Hyalangium ruber: one gene and its partner. The protein of the gene in region 1 binds, or shares a complex with, the protein of each later gene. Links are inferred from orthologs where the notes say so. Each region holds a gene or a part of one and is shown in the gene's direction. Other genes may lie near its edges.

The links. The genes of interacting proteins can lie anywhere in the genome.
Region 2: the proteins of dnaN (region 1) and holB are in contact, whole or in part, in a cryo-EM structure (PDB 8GIZ), measured with the Escherichia coli proteins. The link is inferred for Hyalangium ruber from one-to-one orthologs.

The regions. Positions count from the first base shown.
Region 1 is NZ_JAXIVS010000010.1:256,899-261,363, reverse strand. The notes cover bases 965-3,921. They hold dnaN (DNA polymerase III subunit beta), read left to right. Parts: upstream 965-1,868; coding sequence 1,869-2,975; downstream 2,976-3,921. Other genes in these bases: SYV04_RS27705 (sialidase family protein), read left to right, coding at 3,035-3,921; msrB (peptide-methionine (R)-S-oxide reductase MsrB), read right to left, coding at 1,116-1,532; SYV04_RS27720 (DUF6748 domain-containing protein), read right to left, coding at 965-1,091. Outside these bases: SYV04_RS27730 (hypothetical protein), read right to left, coding at 1-281; SYV04_RS27725 (hypothetical protein), read right to left, coding at 339-620; more of SYV04_RS27720, read right to left, coding at 642-964; more of SYV04_RS27705, read left to right, coding at 3,922-4,465. UniProt on the Escherichia coli protein: Confers DNA tethering and processivity to DNA polymerases and other proteins. Acts as a clamp, forming a ring around DNA (a reaction catalyzed by the clamp-loading complex) which diffuses in an ATP-independent manner freely and bidirectionally along dsDNA.
Region 2 is NZ_JAXIVS010000001.1:293,047-297,522, reverse strand. The notes cover bases 656-3,623. They hold holB (DNA polymerase III subunit delta'), read left to right. Parts: upstream 656-1,606; coding sequence 1,607-2,641; downstream 2,642-3,623. Other genes in these bases: holA (DNA polymerase III subunit delta), read left to right, coding at 2,638-3,623; SYV04_RS01280 (mechanosensitive ion channel family protein), read right to left, coding at 656-1,524. In the rest of the region: more of SYV04_RS01280, read right to left, coding at 46-655; more of holA, read left to right, coding at 3,624-3,957; SYV04_RS01265 (HEAT repeat domain-containing protein), read right to left, coding at 3,979-4,476. UniProt on the Escherichia coli protein: Part of the beta sliding clamp loading complex, which hydrolyzes ATP to load the beta clamp onto primed DNA to form the DNA replication pre-initiation complex.

The DNA.
Region 1 (4,465 bases):
TGGTCGCCGTGGCAGTCGCGCAGATATTTGGCCGCCCAGCCCTCGCCGGGAAATTCGCCCTTCGCCATGAGCCAGTCGAAGAAGCGGCCGTATTCCTCATCTTCAATGCCGTTGCTGAGCATGCAGGAGTGGTAGCCGTTCACGAAGCCCACCATGTGCTCGATGTTGGGCTCTCCGATGTGCATGGCAAGCCTGCCTGCGAGCGTGTCCTTTCGGATGCGCAGGAGGTAGTCCAGCAGCAACACCGGGCGCTGCGGTGGAGCGGTCGGAGCCGAGGTCATGGGCTGCTCACCACCTTCCAGGTGTGACCATCCGGTGCATTGAGGCGCGTGAAGTAATCAGCGGACCTCATCCTGGTTCTTGGTGCTGTAGGCCGTCTGGAGGGCGCGGAGCCACTCCGGAGCGCGGCGGCCGACGTGGGCCTCATAGGCCGCGATCGCCCCGACGATGTCCCCTCGTGCCAGGGCCGCCAGCACCTTGGCGCGGGTGCTCTCCATGATGCCGGGCACCACGCGCGCCGGCAGCGAGGTGGTGGGAGGTGCCGCCACCCCAGAGAGTGAGAGGAGGCAGAGCAGGAGCCCCAGGCGCCATGCGAGGTGGAGCCGAAGTGCCGCGGGCATGGCGAGGGCTCCTCTGTATCGCTACTGCAGGACCTTCTTCACCCGCAGCACCGTGGCGTCGCCTGCGGGCCCCGCCTTCAGCTGCTTGTCGAGCACCGCCTCCACCTTCAACCCGTCCGGCGACTCGTCCGCCGTGCGCATGAGTTCCTCCTGCCGCTCCTGCGAGGGGTTGAGCGCCGAGAGGTCGATCTCGTGAATCTGGATCGCATCCGCGCTCGGGTTCGCCACCGGCACCGCCAGGTGCGTGGCGCACGGCGGGGCGATGCACCGGATGCCGCTGTTGCGCACCACATACGCCACCGGCTGCCCCTGCCCAGCGGCCTCCGAGGTGGACGCGGCCCCCGAGGGGTTCGCCGGCTGCGCGGGCTGAGCGGTATCGGGCAAGGGAGCCTCGGGGGTAGGAGATTGCTTCGCGCACCCGGCCACCAGGCCCAGGCACAGCACGGACAGCGACAGGAGACGGACGTTCATGACAGCCCTCGCGAGTCTCGGCGGTCAGCCCTTCTTCTCGAACTTAAGCGCCGCCGAGTTGATGCAGTAGCGTAGCCCCGTGGGCGCGGGCCCGTCCGGGAACACGTGCCCCAGGTGCCCCTCGCAGCGGCTGCACACTACCTCCGTACGGCGCATGGCGAACGAGAGGTCCTCGTGCTCGTCCACGTGGCTCTTCTCCAGCGGCGCGTAGAAGCTCGGCCAGCCGCAGCCCGACTCGAACTTGGTGTCCGAGGTGAACAGCGGGTTGCCGCACCCGGCGCACTGGTACGTGCCGGTGTCGTGGTGGTTCCACAGCGCCCCGGTGAACGCCCGCTCGGTCCCCTTCTTACGGAGGATGCGGTACTGCTCCGGGTCGAGCTCCTTCTTCCACTCCTCCTCCGTCTTGGTCACCTTCGAGGGCGGGTTCTTCGGTGTGTCCATGGCGGACCTCCTGCCTCCTTATATGCACGAGCCCCTGCTCGGGTTTCACGCCCGCCTGGAGGCGGGGCGGGGAGGCGAGGCAGGAGCCTACCTGTCGCGGCACGAAAATCTCGGACAACCTTCCGGGTTGGAATCGTGTAGAGTCTTCGGCCTCGGATTCACCCCAAGTGCGGAACCTACCTGAATCTCCGAGCAGGTGGGGACGGAATGGTTCCGTCCTCCGGCTTGCCCCGCCTACTGGAGCACGGAGCGGCGAGCCGGTTCGTTGACGCACCCCAATCCCCGGGCTACACCCCCCGGGCAGAGCCGTTCACCGAGGATCCAAGGAAGCCTCCGATGGAATTCCGCATCGCCACCGACGAGCTGAAGAGGGCCCTCCACCGCGCCCAGGGCATCGTGGAGCGCAAGACGACGATGCCCATCCTGGCCAACGTGCTCGTCAACGCCACCAAAAGCGGCGTCACGGTCACCGCCTTCGACCTGGACATCGGCATCGTCTCCGAGCACCCGGCCGAGGTGTCCAAGCCCGGCGCCATCACGGTCAGCGCCAAGTACGTCTTCGACATCGTCCAGAACCTGCCCGACGCGCAGGTGACGCTCAAGAAGCTGGCCAACAACTACGTGGACATCTCCAGCGGCTCGGCGCACTTCAAGATCGTCGGCATGGCCGCCGAGGAGTACCCCAAGCTGCCCAAGGAGGAGAACGCTCCGCTGGTGCAGGTCTCCGGCAACATCCTGCTGGAGATGATCAAGAAGACCCAGTTCGCCATCTCCTCGGACGAGACGCGCTACATCCTCAACGGCGTCTATTTCGAGCCCCAGTCCACCGGCAAGGTGCGCATGGTGGCCACCGACGGCCACCGCCTGTCGCTCATCGAGCGCGAGCTGCCCGGCGACTTCAAGCTCAAGGGCGGCGTCATCATCCCCCGCAAGGGCCTGATGGAGCTCAAGCGCCTGCTGGACGAGGCCCCCGACGCGGAGAGCCACCTGGGCTTCGCGGAGAACTCGGCGCTGTTCAAGAAGCCGGGCCTCACCATGGTGATGCGCCTCATCGACGGCCAGTTCCCCGAGTACCAGCGCGTCATCCCCAAGGAAGGCGAGAAGGTCATCCAGGTCTCCAAGGTACGCTTCCTGGAGAGCCTCAAGCGCATCGCCCTCTTGTCGGCCGACAAGAGCTACGCGGTGCGCATCGGCCTGGAGGAGAACAAGCTCCTCATCACCGCCAACAACCCGGACCTGGGCGAGGCCCGCGACGTGCTGGACGTGGCCTACCGGGGCGGGGACATCACCATCGGCTTCAACGCCCGCTACCTGACCGACGTGCTCACCGTCACCGAGACGGATGAGGTGTCCTTCGAGCTGGGCGACGAGCACAGCCCGGGCGTGCTCCACGCGCCGGGTGACCGCAGCTTCACCGCCGTGGTCATGCCGATGCGCGTCTGAGGCGCTCCCGGGCGGCTCCGCGAGGAGTGGGCTAGAGTCCACTCCCCGTGGGGGCCCCAATGTCCGTCTCGTTCCGTCTCGTCACCGCGCTGGGCGTGCTCGCGCTCCTGTGCGGCTGTCCCTCGAAGAAGCCCCAAGAGCCGCAGCTGGATGGCTCGGCGTTTCCGCTCGTCTACGTCACGCCGCCGGTGGAGGGCGCTGATCCGCGCGTCCTCCAGCAGGTGGAGGCGATGGGCGACAGCGTCTATCTGCTCTCCGCCAACGTGGTCGTCTCCTTCGACAGGCGCCGCACCTGGAAGGAGATCAACGCCGGGGCGCTCGGCTCCATCCACAAGTGGGTCTTCGTCACGCCCACCTCCGGCATTGCCCACACCGGCCAGCACGGGCTGGCCTATATCCAGCTCGACACGGACATCATCTACTACCTCAACGGGGAGCCGGGCTGGAGCGCGTGGGGGCTGCGCAACGGCGACACCCTCTTCACCGTGCGGCAGCAGGTGGACGCCGGCACCTCCCAGCGAGGCGATGAGACGGCTCGGGTGTGGCTCGGCCGTCGACAGCGATTCACCGAGGATGCGCCCTGGCCCGAGGTGGAGCTGCCGCCCCTGCCGTTCAGCTACCGCACGTACCAGCCCTCGGTTCACTTCACCGCCAATGGCGACATCTATGTGGCCTCCTACTTCGGGCTCCAGGTGTCGCGGGATGACGGTCAGACCTGGCAGCAGGTGCCTGTCATGCCCAACGAGCAGGGCTCGATCGATTGGAGAGGCGTGGACCTGTTCGTCACGCGCGCGGGCACCCTCTTCGCGCGCACGCCGAACATGACCTTCGTCTCGCACGACGGTGGCGCGAGCTGGGTGGGCGCGGCGATGCCCGGCGGCATCGGCAACCGGGGCTCCATGATGACGATGGAGGAGCCCGTGCCCGGCGAGCTGCACTTCCGGGACGTGGCGTACCGCTCCACCGACGAGGGGCGCAGCTACCAGCAAGTCTTCACGCTCGAGCGCTACGCGACGGACAAGTCCCTGGAGACGCTCTTCTACCGAGGCGGCGAGTACTACTTCAACCTGGCGCTGCTCAGTAACTTCGTCAGCGCCGCGCCCGATACCTCGCTCGGCATTCTCAACCCGCCCACCGTGGCCAACCTGACGCCGGGCAACCTGATCCGCGCCTTCCCCATGAGCCCCGGGCGCTACGCCGGGCTCTGGAACCAGGGGTTCATCACCTACACGCATGGCGACACCGAGTGGAAGGTGGAGCGCTTCTTCCCCAATACGTACTTCCTGGACAAGTTGCGGGACGGGCGCCTGGCGCTCGCGCGGACCGGAGGCCTGAGCTTCTCGCGGGACGAGGGCGTCACCTGGAGCGAGCCCGGGCCGCTCTTGGGCACGAGTCCCCTTTCGGTCACCGTCAAGTCGCTCGTGGAGATCCCCGGGCGGCTGTTCTTGAGCGGCCGCGACAACGGCGACTGCAACAAGCTCGCGTTGTTG
Region 2 (4,476 bases), on another replicon or contig:
GGGGGCGCTGACCTCAGAGGAGCACGAGGAGCGGGTGCATACGCCTCAGTCGTGCGAGAGGCCGAAGATCTGCCTCAGCCGGCCGAGGATGCGTCCCTCCTCGGGCGCGGCATCCGCGCCTCCGCCACCCGCCTCCGCCACCGCGCGCAGCTGGGTGCGCCGCTGGGCCAGCAGCGCCGAGAGCTGTCGCGCCAGTCCCGGGTTGCTCGAGAACATGTTCCCGAACGCCGACCGGTCCAGCTCCAACAACACCGAGTCCTCCAGCGCCACCACCGTCGCCGCGCGCGGCTCGCCCGTCAGCAGCGACATCTCGCCGAAGTAGCAGCCCCGCGTCAGCCGCGTCACCTCCTGCCCCTTGCCCGTGCGCACCGACACCTCGCCCGAGGCCACCAGGTAGAAGGTGTGACCCTGCTCGCCCTCCTGGATGATGCGCTCGTTCCTGCCGAAGCGCCGCGCCACCAGCGTGTGCCGGAGTTGGTCCAGTTCCGCCTCGCCGAACAGCGCGAAGAGGTCCACCGCGCGCAGCAACTCCAGCACCGTGTCCGAGGCGAACTCGGACCGGGCCGCCTCCTCGCGCATATGCACCACGCGCCGCGGGAAGGGAGGCTCCAGCCCCTCGCGCCGCAGCCGGTACCACAGCCGCGAGTAGATCTCCTCCATGGCGTTGTCCGCGTGGGCGAAGCTCGCCACCCAGTAGCGGATCTGGTAACGCACCGAAGACTCCTCGTACGCCCACGTGCGGCACATCGGCCTCGGCTCGGGGACGACGTTGGGCACCTCTCGCAGCACCTCCAGCACCGCCGCCTTCACCCGGTTGGGCGGCGCCTCGTACGAGAGCTTCAGCTCGATGTCGATCGCCACCGGTTCGTAGCCATAGGAGAAGTTCTTCACCACCTCCTTGGCCACCTTGCTGTTGGGCAGCGTCACGCTCTCGCGGCGGAAGGTGATGATGCGCGTGGCGCGCCAGCCGATCTGCACCACGCGCCCCGTGTACTCGCCGATGCGGATGAAGTCGCCTACCTGATAAGGCCGCTCCAACTGCAGCGACAGGCCCGCAAACAGGTTGCCCAGCGTCTCCTGGAGCGCCAGACCGATGACCACCGACAGCACTGCGGAGGTGGCCAGCAGTCCCCCCAGGTCCAGGTTGAGCTGCGTCTGGAGGATGGGCAGGGCCGCCAGCCCGTACAGCGAGAAGTCGATGACGTCCCTAAGGATCTTCGGCACCGCATCCGGCGAGCGCAGCCGGACGATCTTCAGCGCCAGTGACACTCCGGCGCGGATGACACCGAAGGTGAAGGCGAGCATCCAGGCGACCTGGATGAACTTGTGTACCGAGCTCGGCGCGTTCTCCGGAACCGCCCACGCCGCGAGGCGGAAGATCAGGAACGCGGTGAGGAAGCGGAACGCGCCCCGCAGGTCCCGCCGGAAGTCCTTGTCCGCGCTGGCCGCACGGGCCGCGAACAGGAGGACGACCAGCACCGCCCCGATGACCAGGGACACATTGCTCTGCAGGAAGGGAAGCAAGACGCGGAAACTCTGACTGAGCCGATCCGTGAGGGTCAAGCAGGCGGTTGACGCCCGGGGCCCAAGCGGACATACACGCACCATGACGCTGGCCTCGGTGATTGGACAGCCGCGCGCGATTGATTCACTCCAAGCGGCACTGCGCGGGGGCGTGGTCCACCACGCTTACTTGTTTGCTGGGCCAGAGGGCGTGGGCAAGGAGCTGGCCGCGGTGGGGCTTGCCCAGGCGCTCACCTGTCCGGAGCAACCCAACGTGGGGTGCGGCACCTGCGCCAGCTGCGTGCGCATCGCCAAGGGGCTGCACCCGGACGTGACGTGGCTGATGCCGGACGAGGAGCGGGTGTCGCGGGGACTCGCGGGGCGCTCGGACTTCACGGGGACGCCCAGCCGGGACATCCGCGTGGAGCAGATCCGCGGCCTGCAGGAGCGCCTCGCCCTGCACGGCCTGGAGTCGCGGCGCAAGGTGGCCCTCATCGTCTCCGCCCAGCGGATGAACGAGTCGGCGCAGAACGCCTTCCTCAAGACGTTGGAGGAGCCCCCCTCGGACACCACGATGATCCTCATCGCCTCGGCGATGGACCGGCTGCTGCCCACCATCCGCAGCCGCTGCAGCAAGGTGCATTTCGGCCCGCTGCCGGTGGACCTCGTCGCCCAGCGCGTGCAGCAGGAGCGCAAGCTGGATCCGCCGACGGCCGCCCTGGCCGCGGTGATGGCGGGAGGCAGCCTGGGGCGCGCGCTGCGCCTGGATCTGGAGGGGCTCGCTCGGCGCAAGGAGGTCATCACCCGCTACGAGGCGCTCAAGCCGGATGACGCGCTGGCGGTGCTGCGCTTCGCGGAGGAGTACGGCAGCTCGCGCGAGGAGGCCGAGCAGGCGCTCGCGCTCCTGTCGCTCTGGCTGCGAGACGTGGCCCGGGCAAAGGTGGGCGCGGAGGGGCTGGCGAACATGGATCTGGCGGCGTTGGCGCACGAGGCGTCGGTGCGCACGCACGAGGCGGAGCTGCACCGCCGCCACTCTCTGATCGAACGCGCGCAGGGAGCCATCGGGCAGCGCAACGGCTCGCCGCGGCTCCAGCTCGAGCGGATGCTGCTGGAGATGTTCATGCGGGAGGTCCGGTGAGCGCGGAGATGGACGACGTGCTGGTGGAGGTGAAGGCGGGCAAGGTGGCGCCGCTGTACCTGCTGTGGGGCGAGGAGTACCTGGTCCGCAAGGGCGCCGACGAGCTGGTGAAGGCGCTGGTGCCGGATGCCTCCATGGGGCTGAACTTCGCGGTGCTGGACGCGGGCTCGCCGCGCGAGGTGGCTCAAGAGCTGGCGACGATGCCGCTCTTCCCGGGGCGCAAGGTGGTGCTGGTGCGAGACCCCGAGTTCCTCGCGCCCAAGAAGGGGCGTGGCGACGCGCTGGGCAAGGCGCGCGAGGCGTGGAAGGCGGGCAAGCGCAAGGAAGGCGCGCGTCGGCTGCTGGCGCTGGCGGCGCGGGCGGGATGGGGCGTGGATCAGCTCGATCCGACGGCTCCGGGCGCGCCCTCGGCGGAGGCGTGGAAGGAAGAGCTGGATGTGGATCTGGCCGAGATGGACCTCGCCTTCCTCAAGGAGGCGGCCGCGTTCTGCCGCGAGGAGCGCGTGAGCGCGCCCGAGGGAGATGCCTCGGCGCTGCTGGAGCTGCTCCAGAAGGGCCTGCCGAAGGGGCACGCGCTGGTGCTGGCCGCCACGGACGTGGACGCCAAGAGCCCGCTGCTCAAGTTCGCCAAGGACTCTGGCTGGCTCGTCGAGCGCAAGGTGGCCGCGCGCCACAAGGACCTGGACTTGTCGGAGATCGCCCAGGAGTTCCTGGCGCCCTTCAAGAAGAAGCTGGGCCCCGGAGCGCTGGAGCAGCTCAAGGAGCGCATCGGCGGCAACATCCGCCTGCTGCAGTCGGAGCTGGAGAAGCTGGCCATCTACGCGGAAGGGTCCACCATCCCCGTGGCGGACGTGGCGCTGCTGGTCCACCACGCGCGCGAGGAGGAGTTCTTCGAGCTGTCCGAGGCGCTCCAGAAGCGGGACCTGAAGGGCGCGCTGGGCTACGCCGAGGACGCGATGGGGCAGGGGACCGCCGCGCTGCAACTGTTGGGAGCGGTGGCCTCCATCGTGCGCGGGTTGCTGGAGAACCACGAGCGGCTGAACCACTACGCGAAGGGCTCACCGCCGCGCGGCTTCGATGACTTCAAGTCGCGCATCTTCCCGAAGATCGAGCAGGAGACGAAGGCGGCCAAGGGGCGCGTGCCGCACCCCTACGCGGCGTTCCTGAGCATGCAGGCCGCGGCGCGCTACGAGCGGCGGGAGTTGCTGCGGGCGCTGGTGTCCTGCGCGGAGGCGGACCTGGAGCTCAAGTCCTCCGCCAGCGGAAAGCTCGTCATCGAGCGCCTGCTGTGGACCGTCTGCGCCCGCCCGGCATGAGGTGCCGGGCGAGCGGCGGGCCTACCCGGGCTCGTCCTCGTCCTCGGGCGGCGCGCCCTCATCGCCTTCGCCTTCGAGGAGCCATCCCAGGGCCGCATGGCGCCCATGGGAGAGCCCGAGCAGCAGGGCCAGCGTCCCCTCATCCATTTCCGCCAGGCGCTTGCCCTGGAACATGAGCCCCTCACCGGGCTTTCCAGCCAGCAGCCCTTCCTTCTGGAGCTCGGTGACGAGGAAGCGGCCCCAGAAGCGCAGCCCCTCCACGGCGGCCCGGACCGGGCCGTGCTTGGCTTCCACCGCGCTCCGATCGAAGCCCTCGTTCTCGGCCGAGTCGAGCACTCGCTCCAATTCGGGATCCCCTTCGGCGAGCGACGGCTCGGCCTGGATGCCCCGGGCGAACGACTCATAGCGGGCGCAGTCCAGCATCACCTCCCAGCGATCGCGCTGGGCCTCCACCTCTTCGAGAGAACGCCGCTCGGCGGCATCCAGGAAGGGCTGTGGCTCCTTCAGCAGGGGCAGCTT